3 regions of the Oceanimonas sp. MB9 genome follow, and region 1 is predicted to be linked to each of the others. Evidence: riboswitches for the same ligand, from Rfam matches in the RefSeq annotation. Region 1 holds a riboswitch; each other region holds the start of a gene.
What was found. A riboswitch is a leader RNA that binds a small molecule or an ion and turns the genes downstream of it on or off. The one in region 1 is predicted to bind thiamine pyrophosphate.
Positions count from the first base shown of each region.

Region 2: linked by a shared signal. The riboswitch ahead of thiD (bifunctional hydroxymethylpyrimidine kinase/phosphomethylpyrimidine kinase) and the one ahead of thiC (phosphomethylpyrimidine synthase ThiC) in region 1 are both predicted to bind thiamine pyrophosphate.
Region 3: linked by a shared signal. The riboswitch ahead of OJHNALOF_RS10520 (sodium:solute symporter family protein) and the one ahead of thiC (phosphomethylpyrimidine synthase ThiC) in region 1 are both predicted to bind thiamine pyrophosphate.

Region 1 covers NZ_VFBE01000003.1:10,949-16,985, forward strand. Annotated here, with positions in the region: gene speB (agmatinase) at 1-572, shown strand, start outside; gene OJHNALOF_RS01505 (exoribonuclease II) at 673-2,652, opposite strand; gene OJHNALOF_RS01510 (o-succinylbenzoic acid (OSB) synthetase) at 2,763-3,683, opposite strand; TPP riboswitch at 3,860-3,961, shown strand; gene thiC (phosphomethylpyrimidine synthase ThiC) at 4,036-5,991, shown strand; gene thiE (thiamine phosphate synthase) at 5,988-6,037, shown strand, end outside.
Region 2 covers NZ_VFBE01000001.1:199,013-205,049, forward strand. Annotated here, with positions in the region: gene OJHNALOF_RS00970 (putative monovalent cation/H+ antiporter subunit A) at 1-966, opposite strand, end outside; gene thiD (bifunctional hydroxymethylpyrimidine kinase/phosphomethylpyrimidine kinase) at 1,168-1,974, opposite strand; TPP riboswitch at 2,010-2,109, opposite strand; gene polA (DNA polymerase I) at 2,414-5,149, opposite strand; gene elbB (isoprenoid biosynthesis glyoxalase ElbB) at 5,464-6,037, shown strand, end outside.
Region 3 covers NZ_VFBE01000007.1:75,294-81,330, reverse strand. Annotated here, with positions in the region: gene pyrC (dihydroorotase) at 1-435, shown strand, start outside; gene OJHNALOF_RS10535 (LysR family transcriptional regulator) at 488-1,390, opposite strand; gene OJHNALOF_RS10530 (nitroreductase family protein) at 1,483-2,085, shown strand; gene OJHNALOF_RS10525 (DMT family transporter) at 2,123-3,043, shown strand; TPP riboswitch at 3,089-3,195, shown strand; gene OJHNALOF_RS10520 (sodium:solute symporter family protein) at 3,275-4,714, shown strand; gene OJHNALOF_RS10515 (GGDEF domain-containing protein) at 4,897-6,037, shown strand, end outside.

The DNA of each region.
Region 1 (6,037 bases):
CGGTCAACGCCCCTTGCATCCGCGCCTTTGAAGGTCGAGGCCCCATTCACATTATTCAGATTGATGCTCACCTGGATTTTGTTGATGAACGCCACGGCGTGCGTTTTGGTCATGGCAACCCCATGCGTCGGGCGGTGGAGCAATCCTTTATCACTGGCATGACCCAGCTTGGCATTCGCAACGTGTCCTCTTCCAACCGGACCGACCACAAGGCGGCGCAGGACGCGGGCTCGACCATATTGTCGGTGCGGGATGTTCGCCGGCTGGGGGTACAGGGTGTACTGGATCTGATCCCCAAAGGGGTGAATTATTACATCACCATCGATATTGACGGTTTTGATCCTTCTATCGCCCCGGGCACTGGCACACCAAGCCATGGCGGCTTTACCTATTACGAAGTCATGGAAGTCCTGCAGGGTGTGGCATTTTCCGGTGAAGTGGTCGGCATAGATCTGTGCGAAGTGGCGCCCGATTACGATCATACCGGCACCACCAGTGTGTTGGCAGCCCAGGTACTGCTGAACCTGATCGGTTATGTCTTCCATGGCCGCAGGCTGCGGGGGCAGCGTTAAGGGAAGCCGTGACCAAGGTGGCCCTGGTGTGAGGCCGGCCCCCTAACGAGTATAAAAAAGGCCTGCATTTGCAGGCCTTTTCGGTCTTGGGTTATCACCTTCAGGAAGCGGGTTTTTCCTGCTTTTCCGGTACCAGCGGAATGGCCGGTTTGGCGATCAGGGAGCGAGTGTCCTCAATGGCCTCGGTCAGGATCACCTGAATGTGCTGGCCCAGTTCGTATACCGGTTGCTTGTCGAGGTAAACGCGGCCATCGTCCCAGCTGCATTCCAGCCGATCCCGGTTGGGCAGGATCAGGGAAGAAGGCATGAATACCACGGCGCCGTTTTCCTGCAGGCGCAGTTTCACGCCGCCCCGGCCGATGTCGATGATTTCGGCATCAAAGGCGTGGCCGTTGGCCACCGCCGGCTGCAGGTAGCGCACATACAGCCAGTCGGCAATGTCGCGCTCGGCACGGCGGTGCATGCGGCGCTGCTCCGACAGGTGCACCGCCAGCTCGGCATTGGGGGCATGGGCGTCGTGGGCCTTCTCGGCCAGTATGGCCTTGATCAGCCGGTGGTTGATGATGTCGCCATATTTACGGATGGGGGAAGTCCAGGTGGCGTAGGCGTCCAGGCCCAGGCCGTAGTGCTCGCCCGGGGTCACGCTCATGGCGGCGAAAGACTGAAAGCGGCGCACTCGGTTGTCCAGATAGCTGGTGTCGCGGGCGTCCAGCCAGCGGCGCAGTTCGCAGAAGCCTTCCAGGGTGGTCAGTTTTTCAGGGTCTACCGGGGCCTCGTGCTCTTTCAGCAGCTCCTGCAGCTGGGCCAGCTTCTCTTCGTCAAAGCCGGCGTGCACGTTAAATACACCGGTGCCACAGTGCTTGGTCAGCCAGTTGCCGCAGGCCAGGTTGGCGGCGATCATGCACTCTTCCACCATCTGGTTGGCAATGCGGCGATGATCGGCGTGAATGGCCACCACATTGCTGGCCTCGTCCAGTTCAAAGCGGAAATCGGGGCGATCCGGGAACACGATGGCATGGGTGCTGCGCCAGCCGTTGCGGGCGCGGGTCAGCGCGGTCAGCTCGCGCAACTGCTCGGCAATCACTTCGCTTTCGGGCTGCCAGTCGCCGCTGCCTTCCACCCAGTCGGAGACCTTGTTGTAGGCCAGACGGGCGTGGGAGCGAATGCGGGCGGCAAAGAATTCGGCGTCGTCGGCCACCTTGCCGTCGGCATCAATGTGAATGCGGGCGCACAGGGCGTGGCGGTCTTCCCCTTCCTTCAGCGAGCACAGCTCGTCGGCCAGGGTGCGCGGCAACATGGGAATGTTGCGACCCGGCAGGTAAACGGTAAAGGCGCGCTCGGCGGCGACTTTGTCCAGCTCGCTGTCGTGGGACACATAGGCGGTGGGATCGGCAATGGCCACCAGCAGCTCCCAGCCACCGTTGTCCAGCTTTTTCACGCTGAGGGCATCGTCCATGTCCTGGGTGGACTCGCTGTCGATGGTGAAAAAGGGCACTTCGGTCAGGTTCTGACGGGGCAGGGTGTCTTCCAGCAGTTCCCACTGTTCCCTGTCCTGGGGTGCTTGGTTGGCCAGACTGTTGCGGGCCAGCACCACCCACCAGGGGGCGATGGGATCGTCCACGCCGGCGATCAGCTCTACCACTTCGGCGAAAAAGCCGTTGTCTTTCAGGGCGTGGCGCTTGAGATCGGCCAGGATCCAGTCGCCTTCCTTCAGGTTCTTTTCGTTCATCCCCTTGATGGTGCGGGCCTTGATGGCGTCTTTCATCAGCGGGTGATCGGGCACAATATTGAGCCGGTCACGGAACCACTTCACCCGGGCCACAAAGCGGGTCAGGCCGGGCTCCAGCAGGGTCTCTGGCTCAACCAGTTCCTTGTCGTTTTCGGTGCGCAGCACGGCGGTGATGCGATCGCCGTGCATCACCTTTTTCATGTGCGGCGGCGGAATGAAATAGCTTTCCTTGTCACTGACTTCGAGAAAGCCGAAGCCTTTGGAGGTGCCTTTGACCATGCCTTCCTTGGTGGGAAGGGTGTCGCGGATTTGTTGCTTGAGCTGGGCCAGCAGGGGGTTGTCTTGAAACATGTGTTGGGAACCTGTCGAAATATCGGCCTGACTATACGTATTTACCCTCGAATTGCCAAGAACACCTTGTCTTTTGCACTATTTTGGTGCGTTCTTTTTTGGTGCTTTTATCAACAACCCGGGCCATACACCAGGGTGGTATTTTGCGCTTCCGGCTGCCCCTGGGCGTTCACGCCGCTGTGCAGCAAATAGCGCAGGCCGTCGAGCTGGGCCGGGCTGTTCGGCGTCAGTTCCCCCGCCAGTTGCGCAATGTGCCGGTGGCCCAGGCCGCTTTCCAGATTGCCCGCCAGCATCACGTCCAGCCCCTGTGCTCGAGCACCGTCGGCCAGTTGCCGGCACAGGGCGGGCTCGCCCAGCAGAGAGGGGCGCAGCACCAGGGCACGCAGCCCCTCAAAGGGCGCCGGCACCCGGCCGCCGCAGCGGTCGGCGCAGCGGTCGGCGCTGAGCGCCACCGGCCAGTCGTGTTGCCGGGCCAGTGTCCGCGTGTGGGCGTCATCGAGGCCCGGATCCAGAATCCAGTCAATGGCGCCGCCGTCAATGCGCTGCCACAGGCCGGACAACTGCGTTTCGCTCAGTCGGCCGCCGGCGTCCAGCATCAGTTTCAGGCCGGGCACCAGCAGGGTCAGTTCGCGCACCAGGCCGGCATCAAACTGCACATCGCCGCTCAGGGTCAGCCAGGCTCGAGTGGGATGCACTCGGCGGCAACGCCAGGCGCGAATAATGGGTTCCCGCTCACCTTCCAGCAGCGGCAGGCTGGAGGCGGCCGCCGCGGTGGGAGGCGTGAGCGCGCAGCCCAGACCAAAGCGAACCCAGGGCAGGGTGGCCTGGTGTTCAAGGCCCTGCGTCAGCCGCTCGCAGGCGGCCAGCAGTTCGGCTTCGGTGTCTGCCAATTCGGCGGTCACCGGCGGCGCCACCTCGCCCCAGTGGCCGTCAATATTCACGTAAAAACCGTGGCGACGGCGCACGGCAACGCCATCAATCTGCTTTTCCTTGGTCAGCGGCAGGGCATAGCGATAAACCGAAATGGGCATGGGCGTGGCTTCCGAATAATTACTTTTATATAAAGGTAACACGCCGGCGCGACCGGCAACAGTATTCCTGGCAGTGCGACAGGCCATGCCAAAAAGTTTGCGATCGCTGCTTTTTCGGCTGTGGCGCAAGGGGGACAAGTCCTTTGCTTTTGTGAACTCGGTCTGGTTATACTGCGACCATCTTGTCGGAGTGCCCTCATGGGCTGAGACCGCGAAAGCGGGATCCGTTGAACCTGATCAGGCTAATACCTGCGAAGGGAAGCAAGTAAAGAATGTGCCACCGGATGTAGGCAGTTCTTTATCAACACTCCCGACAAGCATTTCACCAAATGGACGCAAAAGTGAGATCGCTATGTCAAAAAAAGTAAACCGTCGTGAAGTTCGCAGCCAGGCCCAGGAATACATTCACAACCTGAAGGGCGAACCCTTTCCTAACTCATCCCGTATTTATCTTGAAGGCTCACGCCCGGACCTGAAGGTCGCCATGCGTGAAATCGCCCTGGCCGACAGCTTCAAGGGCGGCAGCGAAGAAAACCCCATTTTCGAGCCCAATGCGCCGGTGCCGGTGTACGACACCTCCGGTGCCTACGGCGATCCCGAGTCCGAAATTGATGTCCGCCGTGGCCTGCCCCAGCTGCGCCACCAGTGGATTCTGGAACGCAACGACACCGAGGAGCTGGAAAACGCCACCTCCCATTTCACCCAGCAGCGCATGGCCGATGACGGCCTGGATCACCTGCGCTTCGAGCACCTGCCCAAGCCCCGCAAGGCCAAGCTGGGCCAGTGCGTAACCCAGATGCACTATGCCCGCAAAGGCATTATCACCCCCGAGATGGAATACATCGCCATTCGCGAAAACATGGGCCGCGAGCGGGTGCGGGACGAGCTGCTGCGCAAGCAGCATCCGGGTGAGAGCTTTGGCGCCAACCTGCCGGAAAACATCACCCCCGAATTTGTGCGCAAGGAAGTGGCCGAAGGCCGCGCCATCATTCCCGCCAACATCAACCACCCGGAAGCCGAGCCCATGATCATCGGCCGCAACTTTCTGGTGAAGATCAACGCCAACATCGGCAACTCGGCGGTGACCTCCTCCATCGAGGAAGAAGTGGAGAAACTGGTGTGGTCCACCCGCTGGGGTGCCGACACCGTGATGGACCTGTCCACCGGCCGCTACATTCACGAAACCCGTGAGTGGATCCTGCGCAACAGCCCGGTGCCCATCGGTACCGTGCCCATCTACCAGGCGCTGGAAAAGGTGAACGGCGTGGCCGAAGACCTGACCTGGGAGGTGTTCCGCGACACCCTGATCGAACAGGCCGAGCAGGGCGTGGACTATTTCACCATTCACGCCGGCGTGCTGCTGCGCTATGTGCCCATGACCGCCAAGCGCGTCACCGGCATCGTGTCCCGCGGCGGCTCCATCATGGCCAAGTGGTGCCTCACCCACCACAAGGAAAGCTTCCTGTACGAGAACTTCCGCGAGATCTGTGAAATCTGCGCCGCCTACGATGTGTCCCTGTCCCTGGGTGATGGCATGCGCCCGGGCTCCATCGCCGACGCCAACGACGAGGCCCAGTTTGCCGAGCTGCACACGCTTGGTGAGCTCACCAAGATCGCCTGGGAATACGACGTGCAGGTGATCATCGAAGGCCCCGGCCATATTCCCATGCACATGATCAAGCGCAACATGGAAGAGCAGCTCGAGCACTGCCACGAAGCGCCTTTCTATACGCTTGGCCCGCTGACCACCGACATCGCCCCGGGTTACGACCACTTTACCTCCGGCATCGGCGCCGCGCTGATCGGCTGGTATGGCTGCGCCATGCTCTGTTACGTTACTCCCAAGGAGCACCTGGGCCTGCCCAACAAGGAAGACGTGAAACAGGGCCTGATCACCTACAAGATCGCCGCCCATGCCGCCGACCTGGCCAAGGGCCACCCGGGTGCGCAAATCCGCGACAACGCCATGTCCAAGGCGCGCTTCGAGTTCCGCTGGCACGATCAGTTCAACCTGGCGCTGGACCCGGACACCGCCCGGGAATATCACGACGAAACCCTGCCCCAGGAGTCGGGCAAGGTGGCGCACTTCTGTTCCATGTGCGGACCCAAGTTCTGCTCCATGAAGATCACCCAGGACGTGCGCGATTATGCCGCCAGCCTGGAAAACAACATTCAGGTGCAGCTGGTGGGCATGGACGGCCAGCCCGAACTGGTGCAGGCCGGCATGGCGAAAATGTCGGAAGAATTCAAGAAACGCGGCGGTGAGTTGTATCACCAGGCCGACAAACTGGAGCGAGAATCTTTATGACAAAACCCATCGTCTGGACCATAGCCGGTTCCGACTCGGGCGGCGG
Region 2 (6,037 bases), on a different contig from region 1:
CGCCTTCAGCGCCACCGGGGTACCGATGCCGATCAGCATGGTCAGGGTGCCCAGGGCCATCACGGTGGAAAAGGCCAGAATGCGCTTGAGATCCGTGCTGCACACCGACATCACCGCCCCCACCGTCATGGTCACGGCACCAAACAGCGACAGTGCCAGCAGCCAGGCGTCGCTGCCCGCCATCACCGGCTGCAGCCGGGCCATCAGAAAGACCCCGGCCTTGACCATGGTGGCCGAGTGCAGGTAGGCGCTCACCGGGGTGGGCGCGGCCATGGCGTTGGGCAGCCAGAAATGGAATGGGGTCTGGGCCGACTTGGTAAAACACCCCGCCAGCACCAGCACCATCATCGGCAGGAACAACCCGTGCTGCTGCAGTGCCGCCCCTTGCGCCAACACCTCGCGTAGCTCAAAGCTGCCGGCCATCCAGCCCAGCATAATCAGCCCGGTCATCAGCGCCAGGCCACCACCCATGGTGACAAACAGCCCCTGCAGCGCCGCCTTGCGGGCTTTTTCCTGCTCGTGGTTAAAGCCGATCAGCAGGTAGGAGGTAATGCTGGTCAGCTCCCAGAATACAAACAGGCCGATAAGGTTGCTGCACAGCACCACCCCCAGCATGGCACTCATAAAGGCCAGCAGGTACATCATCAACTTGTGCCTGTCCGGGTTGCCTTCCAGGTAGCGACCGGCGTAAATCAGAATAAAGGTACCAATGCCGGTGATCAGCAGGGCGAACATCAGGCTCAGGCCATCCAGCAGAAAGCTGAGGCTGACGTTCAGGCTGGGAATCCAGTCGTAATAAAAGTGCACCACCTCGCCCCCGGTCACCCGGGGCCAGAAGCTCGCAAAATAGCCAAACAGGGCGGCCGGCAGGGCGGCCAGGCACCAGCCGATGTGCTTACCCAGTAAAGGGCTCAAACGCGGCACCAGAGCGGCCAGAATAAAACCTGCCAGAACGGCAACAAGCATACGCAAGGCTCCTTACAAAGCCCCTGGAAGGGCATCAGGATCGGCGAAAAATAAAGGAGAGACTCTGTAGAGCAGACTATAGCAGTGAAGTAATTGGATTAACTATCAGTAAGTTAATCAATTTTTTTATTGGTTATTAGCGCTGAAATACTACAAGCCGCCCCGGCCCGGCGCAAGGGGACCGGGGCGATAATGCCGGGGTCAGCGGGCAAAAAAGTGCTCTACCGGTCCCCGACCCTGGCCGATTTTGAGGCGAGCACCGGCCTCGATGGCGCGCTCGATATAGTGCTTGGCCGAGGCCACCGCCAGCTCCAGCTCCAGGCCCTGGGCCAGGTAGGACGCCAGGGCACCGGACAGGGTGCAGCCGGTGCCATGGGTGTTGGTGGTGATCACCCTGGGGGTGTCAAAGCAGCGCATGCCATCGCCATGCAACAGCCAGTCGGGGCTGCGCGGCTCCTGCTGCAAAAAGCCGCCCTTGAGCAGCACCGCCCGGCATTTCAGCTCCTTCAGGGCCGCGAGCAACGGCTCGACCTCGCGCAGCGAGGCCGGTACCTGGCGATCGGTCAGGCAGGCCGCTTCCGGCAGGTTGGGGGTGATCACATCCGCCAGGGGCAACAGCCGCTGCTTCAGGCTTTGCACCGCCTCCGGAGCCAGCAGCATGTCGCCGTTGGCGCTGACCATCACCGGATCCACCACCAGATGCCGGGGCCGGTATTGTTCCAGGGCATCGGCCACGGTGTTGATGGTGTCGACGTCGCCCAGCATGCCCACCTTGACCGCCGCCACCGGCAAATCGCCGAACACGGCATCGAGCTGGGCGCGAATAATGTCCTGAGGAATGGGGTGCACCGCAGACACGCCACGGGTGTTTTGGGCGGTAATGGCGGTGAGCACCGAACAGGCATAGCCACCGGTGGCGGAAATGGCCTTGATGTCGGCCTGAACACCGGCACCGCCGCCGCTGTCGGAGCCGGCAATGGAGAGAATAATGGCTTTGCTGCTGTGCATGTCCTTATGGTCCTCGTGAGGCGGGGAACCTCATCGGACATCTGCCGCCGGTTCCCTACGCCAGTATCAACTGGATCAGGTTCAACGGGTTCGGCGCCTTGCCGTCTCAGCCTTGCGGCTCCCCGACCAATGGCCCGATGATAACCAGCCCTTCCCCCAAATGCCAGCGGAGGCCCTGAACGGTTTTCGGCAGCAAAACTGTAACCTTTTTACAAAAAATTAATTTTGTATACAAGTTACAGGGAATTCTGAAACAGGCAAAAAAAACGCCTTCAGCAGTCATGCTGAAGGCGGCCTGAGCAGTCACGTATCGAATGCACAAATGAAAGTCAGACAGGGATGTCCCTGCCTCTGTACCTGAAGCTACTTTACTCTCGAACCGAGGCCGAGAAAAGCCCCAATCCGTAATTTTATTTCATTTCTGTTTTTTTACACCAGATCAGTGAGCCTGATCCCAGTTGTCTCCCACCCCGGCTTCCACCAGCAGGGGCACATCCAGGGTGGCCGCCTGCTGCATCAGTGCACAGATGTTCTCTCGGTAGGCGTCCACCTTGTCTTCACGAATTTCAAACACCAGTTCATCGTGCACCTGCATCAGCATGCGCACTTCGCCCTCGGGCAACCTGGTCAGCCAGTCACTCACCCGCACCATGGCCTTCTTGATAATGTCGGCGGCGGTACCCTGCATGGGCGCATTGATGGCCGCCCGTTCGGCGCCCTTGCGCCGAGCGCCGTTTTTGGACTTGATCTCAGGCAGGTAGAGCCGGCGGCCGAACAGGGTGGATACATAGCCACGCTCGCTGGCCTGCTCCCGCGTGTCTTCCATGTAGCGCAGCACGCCCGGATAGCGTTCGAAGTAGATGTTCATATAGTCCTGGGCCTCGTTACGGCCAATGCCCAGCTGACGCGCCAGGCCAAAGGCGCTCATGCCGTAGATCAGGCCAAAGTTGATGGCCTTGGCCCGGCGACGCTGCTCGGTGCTGACCTCATCCACCGGCACGCCAAATACCTCGGCGGCGGTGGCACGGTGAATGTCCTGGCCATGGGCAAAGGCATCGAGCAACCCCTTGTCCTGAGACAGGTGCGCCATGATGCGCAGCTCAATCTGGGAGTAGTCCGCCGCCACCAGCTTGTAGCCGGGCTCGGCCACAAAGGCCTGGCGAATGCGGCGACCTTCGGTGGTGCGAATGGGAATGTTCTGCAGGTTGGGATCCGACGACGACAACCGCCCGGTGGCGGTGTTGGCCTGATGATAGGAGGTATGAATACGGCCGCTGTGCTCGTTGACCATTTGCGGCAGCTTGTCGGTATAGGTGGACTTGAGCTTGCTCAGGGCCCGGTATTCCATCAGCAGTTTGGGCAGGGGGTAATCCAGCGCCAGCTCCTGCAGCACTTCCTCGGCGGTGGACGGCGCGCCCTTGGGGGTTTTCTTGATCACCGGCAGTTCCAGCTTGGTGAACAGGATCTCACCCAGCTGCTTGGTGGAGCTCAGGTTGAAGGGCTCGCCGGCAAGCTCATGGGCTTCCAGCTCCAGCTCCTTGAGTCGTTTGGCGATCTCGTCGCTCTGGGTGGCCAGCAGCTTGCCGTCGATACGCACGCCGGTGTATTCCATGCTGGCCAGAATCGACACCAGGGGCAGCTCGATGTCGTTGAATACGCTTTGCAGGTCGGGCTCGGCGGCCAGTTTTTCCGCCAGGTGGTGGTGCAGCCGCAGGGTAATGTCGGCGTCTTCCGCCGCATAGGGGCCGGCCTGCTCCAGGGGGATCTGGTTAAAGGTCAGCTGCTTGGCACCCTTGCCGGCGATAGATTCAAACGACGTGGTGGTGTGGTTGAGAAAGAACGCCGCCATGCTGTCCATGTCGTGCCGGGTCTGCACCGAATTCAGCGCGTAGGACTCCAGCATGGTGTCGAGCAGGGCGCCTTTCAGCTCTATGCCGTGGTTTTTCAGCACGTTAATGTCGTACTTGAGGTTTTGCCCCAGCTTGATGCGGCTGTCGTCTTCCAGCAGCGGCTTGAGCGCCCCCAGCACGGCCTCTTCACTGAGTTGTTCGGGCGCATCCAGGTAGTCGTGGCCAAAGGGCACATAGGCGGCCTGGCCCGCTTCCACCGCGAATGACACGCCGACCACTCGGGCATCCCGGTAATTGAGGCTGGTGGTTTCGGTATCAAAGGCGAACAGCGGCGCGGCCTTGAGCCGGGCGATCCATTCGTCCAGTTGCGCCTGCTCGGTGATCGTCTGATAGTCGGTTGCCAGCGCCGGGGCAGCCGGTGCCTGTTCCTGCTCGTCGCCGGAATCCAGCTCGGCCAGCAGGTTGCGGAATTCAAATTCCTGATACAGGGCGCGCAGGGCCTCTACATTCGGCTCCGCCTGTTGCAGCTCGGCCGGGCCCACCTGCAGCGCCACATCGGTCTTGATGGTGGCCAGGGTGTAGGACAGCCGCACCTGTTCCTCATGCTCGGCAAACTTGGCGGCAAAAGACTTGGATCCGCGAAAGCCCAGCTCGGCGATTTTGTCGGTATGGGCGGCAATGTCGTCGATGGAGCCCAGCCCCTGCAGCAGCGCCAGCGCGGTCTTCTCGCCCACGCCGGGCATGCCGGGAATGTTGTCGACCTTGTCCCCTACCAGCGCCAGCAGATCGATGATCAACTCCGGCGGCACGCCGAACTTTTCCACCACGCCGTCCCGATCGAGAAAGCTGTTTTTCATGGTGTCCATCAGCAGCACATGATTCGACACCAACTGGGCCATGTCCTTGTCGCCGGTGCTGATCACCACGTCCAGCTGCTGCTCGGTGGCCTGCCGGGCCAGGGTGCCAATGACGTCGTCTGCCTCTACCCCTTCCTCGATCAGCAACGGCAGCCCCATGGCGCGAATAATGTCGTGAATGGGCTTAATCTGTTCGCGCAGATCGTCGGGCATGGACGGCCGCTGGGCCTTGTATTCCGGATAGATGTCATCACGAAAGGTCTTGCCCTTGGCATCGAACACCACCGCCACACGAGACTCGGGAAACTGTTTGTGCAGGCTGCGCAGCATGTTGGTGACCACACGAATGGCACCGGTGGGGCGACCATCGCTGGTGCGCAGATCCGCCTGCTGAGAGGCGAAATAGGCACGATAGAGGTAGGAAGATCCATCGACCAGGATCAGGGGTTTGGCAGGAATGGCAACCATGGCGTCTTTCTCGTTGATACGTTGGCCGCTAGCATGCCACAGCGGGCCGCCGGACTCCACGCCGGCGCCGGATCCTGCCTGTGGATAACTCTGTGGAGGCAGGATCCGAAGCAGATCCGAAAAATAAAAACAAAACCTTTTGGATCATAAACTTACATTTTGATCTCACGGCTTGATAAGGGATCGGAGAATGTGGAAAATCGACAGACAAGGCAATGTGCACAATTCTTAACCGGATTAATGCTAGCACAGTTTTGCCCGGTCAAGGCGACCTGAATCACAAAGTCCGACTCGTTCAACCAAAGGAGAGCGAAATGAAAAAAGTTGCCGTAATTCTGAGCGGCTGTGGCGTATACGACGGCGCGGAAATTCACGAGGCCGTGCTGTGCCTGCTGCACCTGGCCCGCAACGGTGCCCGCTACCAGTGCTTTGCCCCGGATCAATCCCAGCACCATGTGATCGATCACCGCACCGGCGAGGAAAGCGGCGAGCGGCGCAACGTGCTGACCGAAGCCGCCCGCATCGCCCGGGGCGACATTCAGCCCCTGAGCGAGCTGAACGCCGACGACTTTGACGCCCTGCTGCTGCCCGGCGGCTTTGGCGCCGCCAAAAACCTGTGCAATTTCGCCTTTGAGGGCGACGCCTGTGACGTCAACCACGAAGTGCTGGCCGCCTGCCGGGCCTTTGCCAAGGCCCGCAAGCCCGCCGGCTATTGCTGCATTGCCCCCGTGCTGATGCCCCGGGTCTACCCGGCCGGGGTCAAGGGCACCATAGGCACAGACGCCGCCGTGGCCGAGGCCTTTGCCGCCATGGGCGGCGAACACATCGGCTGCGCCGTGACCGACGTGGTGGAAGACGCGCATTATCAGGTGATTTCCACTCCCGCCT
Region 3 (6,037 bases), on a different contig from region 1:
CTGCTGTTCAACCGCAACCACATGCTGGTGGGCGGCATTCGTCCGCACTACTACTGCCTGCCCATTCTCAAGCGCAATACCCATCAAGCGGCGCTGGTGCGCGCCGCCACCAGCGGCAGCAAAAAGTTCTTTATGGGCACCGACTCGGCACCGCACTTTCAGCACCGCAAGGAAGCCGCCTGCGGCTGCGCCGGCGCCTATACCTCGCACGCCGCCGTGGAGCTGTATGCAGAAGCCTTTGAAGAGGCCGGCGCCCTGGACAAGCTGGAAGCCTTTACCAGCTTCAACGGTCCCGACTTCTACGGCCTGCCCCGCAACGAAGACACCATCACCCTGGTGAAAGAGTCCTGGACCGTGGGCGAAACCCTGCCTCTGGGCGGCGATAAACTGGTGCCCATTCGCGCCGGCGAAGAAATTGGCTGGATGGTGAAATAACCCGTTCACGCTTTGCAAAAACGCGGCTTCGGCCGCGTTTTTTTATGGCGTTTCAGTCCGGCATAAAGTCGGTTCGGCGCTCGGCGATGCGATCCTTGAGAAAGCGGGTAAAGGCCTGCACCTTGGCCGAGCGGTGCATGTCGCCATGGCTGGTCAACCAGAGGTCATGGGCCCATTCCTTCGGGGGCGGCAGCAACGGTTGCAGCTCGGGGGCCAGGGTGGCGTGCCAGCAACTCAGCGCCCCGCAGCCCAATCCGGCCTGCAGGGCAGGAATGAAGCCGGTAAAGTCCTGCACGCGATAGAAAACCTGCTCCGCCGGTACCTTTTGCTCCATCCAGCGCATATACATGCTGCCGGGCCGAGGCTGGGTGGTGCCGATAAAACGGTGTCCGGCAATGTCCTCCAGGGTCGACATGGGACCATGACGACGCAGGTAATCGCGACTGGCGTAAAGGGTGCCCGTGGCCCGGGTCAGGTGCTGTACCACATAATCGGGATCCTTCGGCCTGGATACCGAGCGTATGCCCACATGGGCCTCACCGCGTTCCAGCCGAAAGATTCGGCTGTCGGCGGCGTATTCCAGCCGAATGTTGGGATGCAGGCGCTGAAACTCGGCCAGCAAGGGCGTCAGGTAGGGCACCAGGTTATTGACCGAGGTGAGGATCAGGGTGCCCGCCAGGGCCTCGCTTTCGTCGACCCGGGCCCGCATCACCCCAAAGGCGGCTTCGGCCTGGGCGGCGGCGGCCATCAGGACTCGCCCGGCCTCGGTGGCCACATAGCCCCTGGGGTGGCGATGAAACAGGCGCGCGCCCATTCTCGCTTCCAGGGCGTTGATCCGCCGCAATACGGTGCTGTGATGCACCTCCAGCTGCTGGGCGGCGGCGCTCAGGGAGCCAAGCCGGGCCACCTGATAGGCGGTATAGATTTCGTGCCAGTCATCCACCTGTGCGTTCATGCACACATCCTCTGCATTCACTCTGTTTTTCTTCATTTTTGCACATGGAATACTGAGTTCCAAACCAAGCCCATTCCCTCAGGAGCCAGACCATGCATACCCTAGACGCCATCATGTCCCGCCGGGCCATCAAGCATTACGATGCCACCTTTCACATGCCCGAGGCCGATGTGGAACGGCTGTTTCGGCACCTGCTGCAGGCGCCCACTTCCTACAACCTGCAACACTGGCGCTTTGTGCAGGTGGAAGATCCACAACTGCGCGCCGAGTTGCGCGTTGCCGCCTGGGATCAGGCGCAGATCACCGACGCCTCGTTGCTGCTGGTGCTCTGCGCCGACACTCAGGCCTGGCAAAATGATCCCGGCCATTGCTGGCGCGACGCCCCCGCCGACACCCGCGACCTGATGCTGTCGATGATTCACGACTTTTACGCCGGCAAGCCGCAACTGCAGCGGGACGAGGCGATCCGCTCCGTGGGCATAGCGGCGCAAACCGCCATGCTGGCCGCCAGCGCCATGGGCTACGACAGCTGCCCCATGATCGGCTTTGATGCCGAATGCGTGGCCGAGCTAATTCGACTGCCCCCCGGCCATGTGGTCGGCATGATGCTGACCATCGGCAAGGGCACCAGGGCCGCCCATTCCAGGCCGGGGCAACGATCCCTTGACGCGGTGCGGATCCTGAATCGTTTCTGACCATACGGGGTCGCTGGCCGGCCCGGGGAGAGCAACCATGAACACTCAACACTGGCACGCCCACGGACGCGTGTTACTCGCCACCTTGCTGGTAGCGGGATCCTTCATCATCTCGGCCCGGCTGGCGGCGGTGGCCCCGGCGGCCTCCCTGACGCTGCTGCGCTTTGTGCTGGCCGCCGCCCTGCTGCTGCCCTGGGTACTGCGCCGGGCCGACCGGCGTCGCCAGTTGTGGCGGGCCATGCCCCGCGGCCTGACCATCAGCCTGTTTTATGCGCTGTTTTTCATTTTGATGTTCGAGGCGCTGCACAGTACCACGGCGCTCAATACCGGCACCCTGTTCACCCTGGTGCCGGCACTGACCGGGATCGCGGGCATCTGGCTGCTGCGCACCCGGGTCACCGCCGGCCAGGGGCTCAGTTACCTGCTGGGCATGCTGGGCGCGCTCTGGGTGATCTTTGAGGGCAGTCCGGACCGGGCGCTGGCGTTGCAGCTCAATGCGGGAGACCGGCTGTTTCTGCTGGCGGTATTCTGCATGTGCGCCTATTCCCTGTGCATGAAGCTGCTGTATCGCAACGACTCGGTGGCGGTGCTTACCTGCGCCACCCTGCTGGGCGGTGCGATCTGGATGGGACTCATGGTCTGGCTGACCGAGACATCACTGCAGTGGCAGGCGCTGGCGCCGGCCGACTGGCTGGCCATGGTCTACCTGGTGGTGTGCGCCACCCTGGCCAGCGGTTACCTCTTTCAGGGAGGCAGCATTCACCTCGGCCCGCAGCGGGTGATGGCCTACACCTACCTCAACCCGGCGGCGGTCGCCCTGCTGCTCTGGCTGTTTGGCGGCGAGCCGGTGGCGGCCTGGCTCTGGCCCGGCATACTGCTCTCCTGCATGGCAACCTGGTGGCTGCAACAACATGCCTCTTCCCGGCCCATGCCCGCTGCACAGAGGGCCGAGCACTGAGCACCGCCACATTGACAACCACGCCGCCGGCCCTTACTCTCGATTCGCTATTCCTGGGGGAGCCCAAACGGGCTGAGACTCCGCCACACCGGCGGTAACCCTTAGAACCTGATCCGGATAATGCCGGCGAAGGGAAGGAAACGAACGATCCCGCACAACCCCGATCCGTCCCGCCTTCCCTTCACCCGTGTTTCCGGCCATTTAGTGCTCTCGGGAGCAAAGGGAGAACACATGCTGGACACCACCACCGCTATTTTATGGCTCTGTTTATTTGCCGCGGTTTTCGCCATTCCCGGCCTGCTTTACGCCCGCCGGCAAAATGACAAACCGGAAGACTTTATCGTGGCCCGCAACAGCCAGGGCGGCAGCGCCACCATGCTGACCCTGCTGGCCACCACCATGGGCACCTGGATTCTGTTTGGCCCGGCCCAGGCCGCCACCTGGGGCGGCATTGGCGCCATTACCGGCTACGCCCTTGGGGTGCTGGCACCCCGCCTGGTGATGATTCCGCTGGGCAAGCGTATTCGCGAGCTGATGCCGGAAGGTCACACCCTCACCGAGTTTGTGCTGGGCCGCTATGGCCGCGGCATGTACGGCTTCGTGCTGGTGATCATGCTGTTCTACATGTTCATCTCCCTCACCGCCGGCCTCACCGCCATCGCCCAGATGGTGGCGCTGCTGGCGCCGGTGCCGCTGTGGGCCACCGCCGGCATTGTGATGGTGGCCACCCTGCTTTACACCCTCTATGGCGGGCTGCGGGTCACCATTTTCACCGACAGGGTGCAAATGCTGGTGATACTGCCGTTTTTGCTCACCCTGATCGTGCTGGGCTGGCAGGCCACCGGCGGCCTGGTCCCGGCCCTGACCGGCCTGCAGGAAAAGGCTCCCCACCTGCTTGATCCGCTCGACACCACCGGGCTGAAATCGGGTCTGACCTTCTTTCTGGCGGTGGTGCTGACCGGCCTGTTCTATCAGGGCACCTGGCAGCGGGTGTTTGCCGCCCGAGACAACAAGGTGATTCGCAACGGCTTTATTCTGAGCGGTGTGCTCAGCTTTCCCATCATCTTTATCATGGGTTTGTTCGGCCTGGCCTTTGTGGGCCTGGGCCTGCCCGGCGACGGCTCGGTGGCGCTGTTTAGCGTGCTGATGCCCAACATGCCGCTGTGGTTTGCCATTGGCCTGTTGCCCTTTGGTCTGGCACTGATCATGAGCAGCGCCGACTCCACCATCAGCGGCCTGACCAGCATGCTGGTGGTGGACCTGCGCCGGCTGTTGCCCAACACCAGTGTGCACCGCCTGCTGGGGCTGTCGCGCTGGTTGATCGTGCTGGTGTCCATTCCGGTGCTGTATGTGGCCTCTCAGGGCTTCAGCGTGCTCTATCTGTTCCTGCTGGCGGATCTGCTGTGCTGCGCCGCGGCCTTTACCGTGTTCTTTGGCTTTTACAACGCCCGCTACCAGGGCTGGAACGCCATGCTCAGCACGCTGGGGGGCCTGGTGGCCGGCCTGATGCTGTTCCCGGCGCCGGGCGAAGCCGCCACTCACCTGCTGGAGTCCTTCCTGCTGGCCACCTTTGTGCCGGTGGCCATCTCCGCCCTGCTGCTGCTGGTGCCCGCCCGCCAGCCCTTTGACTTTGCCGCCCTGGCCAGCCGGGTACGCAGCCTGGAAAGCTGATTTCGTTTCGTCGCACCTTTTCGTCGTAACGAAAGCACCGGCGCGCCGTCAGGCCGCCGGTTTTTTGTGTCTGAAATAGAGGTGCTGCCACCAACAAACGCCGGTACCCGCTGTTACCTGAAGTCCAACGGGCATAAACTTGTTTGATCGACAAACAGGCTCCGTCAGGGATGAAAATAATAATGCACTTGGTCTGCCGGCTGATGCTGGCGCTTTGGCTGATAGCCGGAACCGCCATCGCCTCCCCCGTGGTATTAACGGACCACACAACCACGTCGCCGGCAGAAGCCAACCTGTGGCGGGCCCTGCCCACAGGCAGCACCATCACGGATTTTAACCAGTTGCGTGCCGCCATCTTGAGCGCCGGCACCGTGGCCAGCACCCTGGGAGGCGAAGGTGCCTTTGGCCTGCGCATGCAAGTCACCTCGTTGTCAGAGCAGCCGGGCACCTGGTTTGTGCGCCTGCCCGCCAACTATCTTGATCGTGGCCAGGCCTACTGGCAGAGCGACAATGGCCGCACTGTACCCTTGCCTGGTTTTGGTCAGCGTACGGGGCAAAGTGTGCGGCTGCTGCATCAGCAGGCATTCCCACTGACCCTGAATGCCGGTGAAACCGGCGTGCTGTGGCTGATGATTGATGCCAAAAAATTTCCGGCACCGGTTCAGCCTCACTTTGTGCCGCAATCCCGCTTTTACCAGCAGCAGTTTTTAACCAACGCCGCCACACTACTGGGCACAGGAGTGATGTTCACCCTGGGGCTGATTGCCCTGTTTGCCTACTTTCGCACTAAAACACCGGTCACTCTGGCCTGTGCCGGCTATGTGGGCCTGCACGGCATTGGCTGGTTTGCTGCGTCCGGCGCCTGGGGCTTTATCTGGGGGGTGGGAAACAGCAATCCGGCCTACTGGGGCATGCTGCTGTTTCCCTTTGCCATTGCCTATGCCAGCCAGTTTACCCGTCTGCTGTTTAACTGCCGGCTGCGACATTCGCGCCTGAACCACTTCTTCCACGGGCTCTCTGTGCTGTGTCTGGGGCTGGGCCTGCTGATGCCCTGGCTGCCCTTTGTGTTGGGCTATCAGGTCTCTCATGCCATCGCTTTGCTGTGGGTGCCCACCGCCATTGTCACCGGCATAATGATGCTGAGCAAAAAGGACTTTCGCGCCAAGTATTACCTCACCGGCAACCTGCTTTACGGCGTGGCCCTGCTGGCCTATATGCTGCTGCACGTTGGCCAGCTCGATCTGGCCGGTTATGCCGAAGGCATGGTGGTGATCGCGCTGGCACTGGACTGCTTTTGCATTTTGCTGTCGATGGCCGAATGGC